DNA from 2 places in the Spiribacter pallidus genome. Region 1 is predicted to be linked to the other one. Evidence: predicted binding sites of a transcription regulator. Region 1 holds the regulator's gene; the other holds the start of a gene.
The links. The regulator sigma-54, encoded in region 1, starts transcription at its own class of promoters, with help from an activator protein. The targets are predictions, from matches to a motif close to TGGCANGNTNCNTGCTT.
Positions count from the first base shown of each region.

Region 1 (5,265 bases):
AACGGCTCATTATCGTGGAAGGCCCCAACGATTTCGCGTCGGGCGAGAAACTGCTCGGCATCCACGCTGGCGGGCAGATTGATCAGGATGGTTGGCGGCAGACCGGCGGCGCCGGTGGCTGCACCGGCATGATCCTCGAGGATGGTCGCCACGCCCCGATCGGCGCTGCGGATATCAAGGATGATCAGTGCCGGACGCTCACACTGGAGCAGGGCACCGAGTTGGGACGGTGCGCCCATATGGGAGCGGCAGATCCCGTAGTCGAGCAGATATTGCCCGAGCAGCCGGTTCTGGATGGAGGCGTCTCCGAGCAGAAGGCTGACCGGCAGATCGCGGCTGGCGGGTTGTTCGCCGGCGGCGAGGGGGCTGGTCTGATTGGCCAGCCGGGATGATTCGATGGATGTATAAGGCGTGTTCCTTTCCATGGTCTACCTCGGTGTTATGGGGCGATGTGTGCAGTTGCAGGATATTGCTCGCCCGTCATTCCGTTCCACGGAACATCGGGTCACGGGGATGGTAAGTTGTTATGGCGTCAGGCGGGGATCGATTCAGTAGGGTTTTGTAAGGTCGGACGGACTACCCCGTAAGGGGTAGTTCAGATAAGGAAAATGGTGGCCAGCCCCAGGAAGGCCATGAAGCCGACCACATCGGTGACGGTGGTCAGGACAACGCCCCCGGCCAGCGCCGGGTCCACGCCCAGTCTTTTGAGCATCAGCGGCACCCCCACCCCCGAGAGACCGGCGACGAACAGGTTGATGACCATGGCCGCGGCGATGATGGCACCGATGGCCGGCTCGCCAAACCAGATAACGGCGATGCCCGCCAGGATGGCCGCCCACATCAACCCGTTAAGGATGCCGATGCCCAGCTCCTTGACCAGAAGGGCCCGGGTGTTGCGAGAGGCGACCTGTCCCAGTGCCAGGGCGCGGGTCACCAGGGTCAGGGTCTGGGTTCCGGCGATGCCCCCCATGCTGGCGACGACCGGCATTAAGACCGCCAGTGCGACCACCTGCTGAATGGTGCCCTCGAAAAGGCCAATGACATAGGCGGCGAGCAGCGCGGTCAGCAGATTGATGCCAAGCCACAGCGCCCGTCGCCGGGTGCTTGACCAGATCGGGGCAAATAGATCGGCTTCATCGCCGAGCCCGGCCATGGTCAGGATCGAGCGCTCTGCTTCATCGCGGATGACATCCACCACATCGTCAACGGTGATGCGGCCAATCAAGCGGCCCCGCTCGTCGAGCACCGGTGCCGAGATCAGGTCACGGTCCTCGAACATCTTGGCCACCTCGCGGGCGGGTTTGTCCGCGGCAATGGCGACCGCTTCGGTATCCAGCACATCGGCCACCGGACTGGCCGGATCGCGGGTCAGTAGGTCGCTGACCCTGAGTACGCCAAGGAAGTGATCGAAGCGGCTGACCACGAACAGGTGATCGGTGAGTTCGGGGACACTGCCACGCATGCGCAGATAGCGCATCACCACATCCAGGCTGAGATCGGGCCGGACGGTGACCGTGTCGGTATTCATCAGCCCGCCGGCGCTGTCCTCGGGGTAGGCGAGCACCGCCTCGAGCCGCTGGCGGTTTTGATTATCCATCGACCGAAGAATGGCGCCGGTCAGTGTCTTGGGCAGGTCCTGCATGAAGTCGGCCAGATCGTCCACGTCCATGCCCGAGGTGGCGGCCAGCAGTTCGGCCTCATCCATCTCTTCGATCAGCCCGCTGCGGACCTCGTCATTGACCTGCAACAGCACTTCACCGCCGTTTTCTTCCTCGACCAGCTCCCAGAGCAGCTTGCGCTCGGCCACCGGAAATGATTCGAGCAGATCGGCGATTTCTGCCGGGTGGAGGGCGTTGAGCATGCGCCGGGCCTCCGGGACGGTGCCGCCCTGGAGCAGACCGGAGACGGTGTCCGCAACCCGACCCTGTTTTTGTTCGCGCTCGTCGCTCATGCATCACCCCGCCCGACGGATACCGGGAGATGATCCGGCAGTCCGGGCATCAAGGCAATTCCCGATGCCGGATGGTGACGGTCAGATCCGTCCGTCGCAGGTGGTTGGCGAGGGCCTCGATGAGGTAGACCGAGCGGTGCTGGCCACCGGTACAGCCCACTGCCACGGTGAGGTAGCTGCGGTTCTCACGCTCGAAAACCGGCAGCCAGTCATCCATGAACTCGGCGAGTTGCCGACTGTATCGCTCAACGAGCGGGCTTTCGGCGAGAAATCGACGCACTGGCTCGTCCCTTCCGGTGTGCGGCCGCAGCTCGGGCTGCCAGTGCGGATTGGGCAGGCAGCGGCTGTCAAAGACGAAGTCGGCATCCGTCGGGGTACCGTGCTTGTAGCCGAACGACATGAGCTGCACCGACAACTGCGTGGGCGTGTGGGTGAGCCGATCACGGATCAGCGTCCTTAGCTCGTGCAGCGTGGTATGGGTGGTGTTGATGGTCATGTCGGCGCGCGCCTGCACCGGCATGAGCAGTTTGCGCTCGCCGATGATGGCTTCGGCCAGCGGGGTGTCGCCATTGCTCAGCGGATGACGCCGGCGGGTCTCGGAGAAGCGTTTCAGCAGCGTGGCGTCTTCGGCATCAAGGAAGACGATCTCCGCGGCCAGGCCCTGTTGCCCCAGGCCCTCGAGGATATCCGGGATCCGCTCGAGGGCCTCGAGCCGGTTGCGGGCATCGATGCCGACGGCGTACTGCATCTCGCCGCCGGTCGCCGCGATATGCCCGCCAAAGGCCTCGAGCAGGGCAACCGGCAGGTTGTCGATGCAATAGAATCCGCTGTCCTCGAGCGTTGCCAGGGCGACACTCTTGCCCGAGCCGGACAGTCCACTGACGATAATCAGCCGCCGGGGCGAGCCCTCGGGGGTCACCACGGGGTTCGCTCGAGGTCAGACATGTCGATCACGACTCCAGGTTGGGGCCCAACCGGCCGTCTTCGCGGTGGTGGTCGCTGCGCTTTTCCTTGTGCTTAACCACCTGGCGGTCGAGTTTGTCGATCAGCGCATCGATGGCGGCGTACATTTCGTCCTCGGTGGCTTCGGCAAACAGACGGGCACCACTGAGCGCCAGCGTGGCTTCGGCCTGGTGGCGGTTTTTCTCGACCCGGAGCATGACATGGGCATCCACGACATTGTCGAAATGCCGCTCGAGGCGCTGGAATTTTTCCTCCACATAGCCCCGCAGCGCATCGGTGATATCCAGATGTTGTCCGGTGATATCGATTTTCATGATTTCTCCTTTTGGGGTCGCGCCGGTCGCCGGCGATCGGTGGATGAAGCGATGCCCATGACCTCGCGGTATTTCGCAACGGTACGCCGGGCAACGTGGATACCCTCGTCCTGCAGGGTCTGTGTCAAACGTGCGTCGCTCAGCGGCCGCGTCGGGTCTTCCGCCGCGACCAGGCGGCGTATCCGCGCACGAATCGCCGTCGCCGAGCACTCGCCGCCATCGGCGGTCGGGACATGACTGGAGAAGAAGTGCTTGAACTCGAGCGTGCCCATGGGGGTGTGCATGTACTTGTGGGTGGTGATGCGGGAGATGGTCGATTCGTGCATCTCCACCGCCTCGGCCACGTCGCGCAGCACCAGCGGCTGCATGGCCTCTTCGCCCTGCTCGAGGAAGGCTTGCTGACGCTCGACGATGGTCTGCGCCACCCGCTGTAGTGTGTCGGCCCGCGAACGCAGGCTTTTGATCAGCCATCGCGCTTCTTGCAGGTGCTGTCGAAGCAGGCTGTTATCGGCGCTGCTGTCGCCCCGTCGGACCAGGCTTGCGTAGTAGCTGTTCACCCGCAGTGCCGGTGAGGCCTCGGGGTTGATCTCGACCTCCCAGCGGCCGTTGACCCGTCGGACGAAGCAGTCCGGCACGATGTACTCGGTGCGGGGCTGCGAGAACGCCGAGCCCGGGTGGGGGTCGAGTTGCTGGATCAGCGTGATGGCCTGCTCGAGAGCGGCCTCGTCCAGCCCCAGGCGTTTCTCTAGCGTGCAATACTGCCCCTCGGCTAGCCAGCCGAGCCCTTGTTGGATCACCCGCCGGGCGGCTTCCCGGCCCGGGGTGTCGGCCGGCAGTGCGTCCACCTGAATGGTCAGTGCCTCGGTGGCATCCTGTGCCCCGATGCCCACCGGATCCAGGTGCTGGATGAAGGCGAGCACCGCGCGGACCTCGTCGACATCCGCCTGCAGCTCGCTGGCCAGGGTCTGTTGAAGCGACTCGAGTGGTTCGCTCAGATGGCCGCGCTCGTCGATGGCATCCACCAGAGTGTCGGCGATCTGCCGATCCCGGGCGCTGAGCTTGGAAATGGCGAGCTGCCAGTCAAGGTGGGCCTGCAGAGTGCGCTCGTCGCCAGCGCGATTCTCCAGAGGATCGGGGCCGCCGGTCGGTTCGGTGGCGTTGACCGCGGCCGAGGTGACGGGCTCGTCCCAGCGTTCGTCCACGGGCAGCGATTCGCCCAGTCGCGCGGCATCGGTGGCGTTGCTCCCCAGTGGCATCTCGGAGGGGTCGGTGACCGCGGGCTCGGACGTCGTCGCCTCGGACGGAGCGGGATCGCCATCGCTCTCGTCCTCGAGCTCGAGCATCATGTTGGATTCGAGCGCCTCGCGGATTTCGAGGTTGAGCTCCGCTGCCGGCAGCTGCAGAAGCCGGATCGCCTGCTGGAGCTGGGGCGTCATGGCCAGCTGCTGACTTGTGCGAAGCTGAAGGGCGTGTTTCATCGTCTTCCCGAATCCGATTGCCTGATCAGACTAACGTCAGCGCGCCGTTGATCGCCACCACTACAGCGTGAAGTCTTCGCCCAGATAGACTGCCCGGACCTGTTCGTCGGCAAGAATCGTAGTGGCATCGCCTTCGACGATGACCTGTCCTTCATTGAGGATGGTGGCCCGGTCCACCAGCGCCAGGGTCTCGCGGACGTTGTGATCGGTGATCAGCACGCCGATCCCACGTTCGGAGAGGTGACGGACGATCGCCTTGATATCCCCCACCGAGATCGGGTCCACACCGGCGAAGGGTTCATCCAGCAGGATAAAGCGTGGTTCCGCGGCCAGCGCCCGGGCGATCTCGACGCGCCGTCGCTCACCGCCGGAGAGGCTAACCCCGGACTGGTCGGCCAGGTGGCCGACGCCGAACTCGGCCATCAGCGAATCGGCCTGTTCGTGCTGTCGGGCCCGGCTGAGATCGGCACGGGTCTCCAGCACGGCCAGCAGGTTGTCGCGCACGGATAACCGCCGGAACACCGAGGCCTCCTGGGGCAGATAGCCGACACCGGCACGG
Region 1 is NZ_JBAKFM010000001.1:464,690-469,954, reverse strand. It holds gene V6X73_RS02310 (helix-turn-helix transcriptional regulator) at 1-425, opposite strand, end outside; gene mgtE (magnesium transporter) at 596-1,951, opposite strand; gene rapZ (RNase adapter RapZ) at 2,001-2,873, opposite strand; gene hpf (ribosome hibernation-promoting factor, HPF/YfiA family) at 2,902-3,228, opposite strand; gene V6X73_RS02290 (RNA polymerase factor sigma-54) at 3,225-4,706, opposite strand; gene lptB (LPS export ABC transporter ATP-binding protein) at 4,767-5,265, opposite strand, start outside.

Region 2 (5,265 bases), on a different contig from region 1:
GCTCGGCGGTCTCCGCCTGTTTGGCCAGCTTCTCGAGCTGTCGGCCCACCTCGTCGCGCACATCCTCGAGGCGCTCGAGGTTTTCGTGGGTATCCCGCATGCGTCGTTCGGTCTCGCGACGGCGCTCTTTGTACAGGCTGATCCCGGCGGCCTCTTCCAGATAGGCGCGCAGCTCCTCGGGTTTGGCCTCAATCAGCCGTGAGATGGTGCCCTGCTCGATAATCGAGTAACTGCGCGGCCCCAGCCCGGTGCCCAGAAACACATCGGTAATATCCCGCCGCCGGCAACGTGTGCCGTTTAGGTAGTAGGCGGATTGGCCATCGCGATTGACCTGACGACGCACCGAGATTTCGGCAAAACCGGCATACTGCCCGCCCAGGCTGCCATCGCTGTTGTCAAAGAAAAGCTCGATGCTCGCCTGACCCACCGGTTTGCGGTTGCCCGAGCCGCTGAAGATCACATCGGCCATCGAGCCACCACGCAGGTGTTTGGCCGAGCTCTCGCCCATCACCCAGCGCACGGCATCGATAATGTTGGATTTGCCGCAACCATTGGGCCCGACGATGACGGTGATCCCGCCGGGAAACGGCACCGGCGTCGCATCAACAAACGACTTGAACCCGGTCAGACGGATTTTGCTAAGACGCATTGGCGCTGCATTTCACGGCATCGGTAGAACCGCAAAAATACCGGGTTTAACGCCAACTTGGAACGGCTCACCGATGGCCCGCGCGTCTAGCCCCTCGAGCCCAGTCGGCGGTAGAGCGTGCTGCGACTGACGCCCAGTGCCCGAGCCGCGGCGCTGATGTTGCCACGGTGGCTTTCGAGCACCGACTGCATGTGCTGCGCCTCGGCGGCCTTCAGTGACTGCCCCTCGCCCGCCGCCAACGGTCCGGCCGGGCCGGTCCCCTTGGCAATGGCCGACGGCAGGTCCTCGAGCGCGATGGGGTGTCCGGGCTCACGCAGGGCCACGGCGGTGGAGATGACGTTTTCCATCTCACGCAAGTTGCCCGGCCAGTGATAGGCCAGCAGCCGCTCCCAGGCCGCGGGGGCAATGCTCGCGCTCGGGTCGCATCGCTCCAGCGACCGCGTGATCAACCCCTCCCGATCGCTGCGCTGGGCAAGGCGCGGCAACCCGATCCGCAACCCGCACAGACGGTAGTAGAGATCGGCCCGGAATTCTCCGGCCTCGACCCGTTGGCTCAGATCCTGATTGGTGGCGCTGATCACCGCAAAGTCCACGGCCACGGGCTGCTGCCCGCCCACCGGCAATACCGTTTTCTCCTGCAACACCCGCAGCAAACGGGTCTGCAGGGCCAAAGGCATATCGCCGATCTCGTCAAGAAACAGCGTCCCGCCGTGGGCGTCGCGCACCCGGCCGGTAGCGCCCTTGGGGTTCGCACCGGTAAAGGCGCCGGGGACATGCCCGAAGAGCTCGGACTCGGCGAGGGTCTCGGGGATCGCCGCGCAGTTGACCGTGACCAGCGGCCCGTCGGAGCGCGGGCCGTTGTCGTGGAGAAAGCGCGCCATGAGCTCTTTGCCGGTGCCCGTCTCGCCTTCGATCAACACCGGAATCCCGCGGTGGAACACCCGCCGGGCCCGGTCGGCCAGTTTTTCAATGCTCGGATCGCCGGCGTGCAGTTGCCCGGCGCTGTGTTGATCAACCGCCGGAGGCGATGACGACATCACCCGACGGGATGGCTGCGCCATAGCGGTTTTCACGCACACGGTAATGCCCGCCCGGGTGCGCAGCATGGACGGCTCGCTGCGATGGGCACAAAGATGGTCGAGCGTGCACTGGAAAAGCGCCTCGACGGTCGCACCGTGTGGCACATCGGCAAAGTAGTCCCTGGCGACGGCGTTCAAGGCACATAGCCGGCCGTGATCGTCGAAGACCACGATCCCCTCGCCCAGGGTCCCGAGCAGTTCCGGCCGCGCGTGGAAGTGGACATAAAGCGCCTCGCCGAAGTGCGCCTCGAGCATGCGGTTTTCGATCATGCGAGCGCCCATGCGGACCAAACCCAGCGAGTGCAGCTGTCGTGCCGGCTGATCGCCCGAGACATCGAGAACGCCCAGCACCTCGCCGGTCGGGGCGTGGATGGGCGAAGCCGCGCAGGTCAGAAAGGCATTGCACTCGAGATAATGCTCGGGGCCGTGGACCGAGGCACATCGCGCCTCGGCGACGGCCAGGCCAATGGCATTGGTCCCCCGGGCCTGCTCGCCCCAGCAGGCCCCAGGTGACAGCGCGACCCGCTGACTGCGCTGATGAAAACCGGCATCGCCCTGGCGCTCGAGGATCACGCCGTTGACATCGGTCAGTAACACGGCGCTACCGGTGCCGGCGATCTGCTGGTAGAGGTTTTCGAGCTCGGGCAGGGCAAAACTGATCAGCCGTTCGTTTTGCTGTCGCAGGGCATTGAGCGGGCCGGACTCGATCACCGCGTCGCTGACGGTCCGGTCGACGGCCAGTCCGAACTGCCGCGAGCGCTGCCACGAACCGGCCACCCCGTCGGCGGCGCCCGTGGGCTGCTCGCCGGCGAGCAAGCGGTTGCGCACGGCGACGAGATCCCGCCGGTCGATGAACGGCGTTGAATCCATGGCTCCTCCTCTGTCGCATATCGCAACAGTCCTGTCCGATATCGGGACAGTTCGTGGTCGGCTCTGTGGCCACCTTTTGCCCAGAGCATCCCCGGAAAAACCCGGTAACGCAAGGGTTTGCGAGCCATCCGTCGAACCTGGAACGGATTTTGCTGTTACTAAGCGAGCGCCACCGGCGCGATAACAACCCAATGGAGGAGAACCATGATTTACGCAGCACCTGGCAGCAGTGATGCCATCATCAGCTTTAAGTCCCGCTACGAGAACTACATCGGCGGGGACTGGAAAGCCCCGGCCGACGGCGAGTACTTCGAAAACCCCACGCCCGTCACCGGGCAGACTTTCTGCAGCATTCCCCGGTCGAAGGCCGCGGACATCGAAATGGCCCTAGACGCCGCCCACGCGGCCAAAGCGAGCTGGGGCAAGACCCCGGTCGCTGAGCGGGCGGTGGTGCTCAACCGCATTGCCGATCGCATCGAGGAGAATCTCGAAAAGCTGGCGGTGGCCGAGGCCTGGGAAAACGGCAAACCGGTCCGCGAAACGCTGGCCGCCGACCTGCCTTTGGCGGTGGACCACTTCCGCTACTTCGCCGGCGTCATCCGCGCCCAGGAAGGGACGGTCGGCGAGCTCGACGACGACACCGTGGCTTACCACTTCCACGAACCACTGGGCGTGGTCGGGCAGATCATCCCCTGGAACTTCCCCATCCTGATGGCGACCTGGAAGCTGGCTCCGGCGCTCGCCGCCGGCAACTGCGTGGTCCTCAAGCCCGCCGAGCAGACGCCGGCCAGCATCCTTGTGCTCATGGAGATGATTGCCGATCTGCTCCCGGCCGGCGTGGTCAATATCGTCAACGGCTTTGGCGCCGAGGCCGGCAAGGCCCTGGCCTCGAACCCGCGCATCGCCAAGGTGGCGTTTACTGGCGAGACCACCACCGGGCGACTGATCATGCAGTACGCCTCGGAGAATCTCATCCCGGTCACCCTCGAGCTGGGCGGCAAATCCCCCAATGTCTTTTTTGATGACTGCTTTGCCGCCGATGATGGTTTCCGCGAGAAATGCCTCGAGGGCTTTGCAATGTTTGCCCTCAACCAGGGCGAGGTCTGCACCTGCCCGTCCCGAGCCCTGGTTCAGAAATCGTTCTACGCCGATTTCATGGATGCCGCCCTGGACCGGGTCGGTCGCATCAAGACCGGCAACCCGCTGGATACCGACACCATGGTCGGCGCACAGGCCTCGCAGGATCAGCTCGAGAAGATCCTTGCTTACATGGATATCGGCAAAAAAGAAGGCGCCAAGGTGCTGGCCGGTGGCGAGCAGCTCAAACCCGAAGGGGACCTGGCCGGGGGCTACTACGTGCAGCCGACGGTCTTCGAAGGCCAGAACCGCATGCGCGTATTCCAGGAAGAGATCTTCGGGCCGGTGGTCTCGGTCACCGACTTCAGCGACATGGATGATGCCCTTTCGATCTCCAACGACACGCTCTACGGCCTGGGGGCCGGTGTCTGGTCCCGCAGCGCCCACACCATGTATCGAATGGGCCGGGGCATCCAGGCCGGTCGAGTGTGGACCAACTGCTATCACCTCTACCCGGCCCACGCCGCCTTTGGTGGCTACAAGCACTCGGGGATCGGCCGCGAGAACCACCTGATGATGCTGGCCCACTATCAGCAGACCAAGAACCTGCTGGTGAGCTACAGTCAGGCACCGATGGGGCTGTTCTAGGCCACCCATCATCAACGGCCGGTGCCCGACTCGGGCACCGGCCGATTCTGACAACGCGGAGGCAGAACAATGAGCGATTCCGAACCAAAGCTGAGCGCCACGCCCGAGGCCGAGGCGCTGGTCCGATCACTTCGCGAGCGTCATGGACCGCTGGTTTTTCATCAATCCGGCGGCTGCTGTGACGGCAGCGCGCCGATGTGCTACCCGCGGGATGAGTTCCGCATTGGCGCTCGGGATGTCCATCTTGGGGATATCGCTGGCGAGCCATTCTACATCGGCGGGGACCAGTACGAGCTCTGGGCCCACACCCGCTTGATCATCGATGTGGTCAACGGCCGTGGCTCCGGTTTTTCGCTGGAAGCGCCGGAGGGTAAGCGCTTTTTGACCCGATCCGAGGTGTGCGGCATCCCCGGCGAGGCCTAGCCGCCGGCGCGAAGCAGCTGCGCGATCCGCTCGACACCGGCTTCGAGCCGTTCCATAGCGGTCGTGTAGGCAAAACGCATATGCCGCTCCGGGGCGGTCTGCTCAAAATCGAGCCCGGGCGTCGCCGCCACCCCGGCCCGGTCAAGCAACGCCTCGGCCAGCTCGGCGCTGTCATCGGTCAGCCCCGAGACATCGGCATAAAGATAGAACGCGCCGTCCGGGTGGCCGGGGATGTGAAAGCCCAGCTCCCGCAGGGCCGGCAGCAGAAAATCCCGCCGCTGGCGAAACGCGGCGCGTCGTGACTCGAATATCGCCCGGGCCTCATCGCCAAAGCAGGCCAGGGCGGCATGCTGGGCCGGGGTCGATGCACTGATGAATAGGTTCTGCATGAGTTTTTCCGCCACCGGCACCCACTCGGCGGGCATGACCATCCAGCCCAATCGCCAGCCGGTCATGCCGAAATACTTTGAAAAACTGTTGATGATGATGCTGCCCGGCGCATGAACCACGCCCTGAGCG
Region 2 is NZ_JBAKFM010000002.1:310,370-315,634, reverse strand. It holds gene smc (chromosome segregation protein SMC) at 1-649, opposite strand, end outside; gene V6X73_RS04875 (sigma-54-dependent Fis family transcriptional regulator) at 736-2,598, opposite strand; gene exaC (acetaldehyde dehydrogenase ExaC) at 2,803-4,323, shown strand; gene V6X73_RS04865 (DUF779 domain-containing protein) at 4,393-4,746, shown strand; gene V6X73_RS04860 (pyridoxal phosphate-dependent aminotransferase) at 4,743-5,265, opposite strand, start outside.
Region 2: a site for sigma-54 is predicted at 2,737-2,753, ahead of exaC (acetaldehyde dehydrogenase ExaC). Genes of this name have one in related genera too.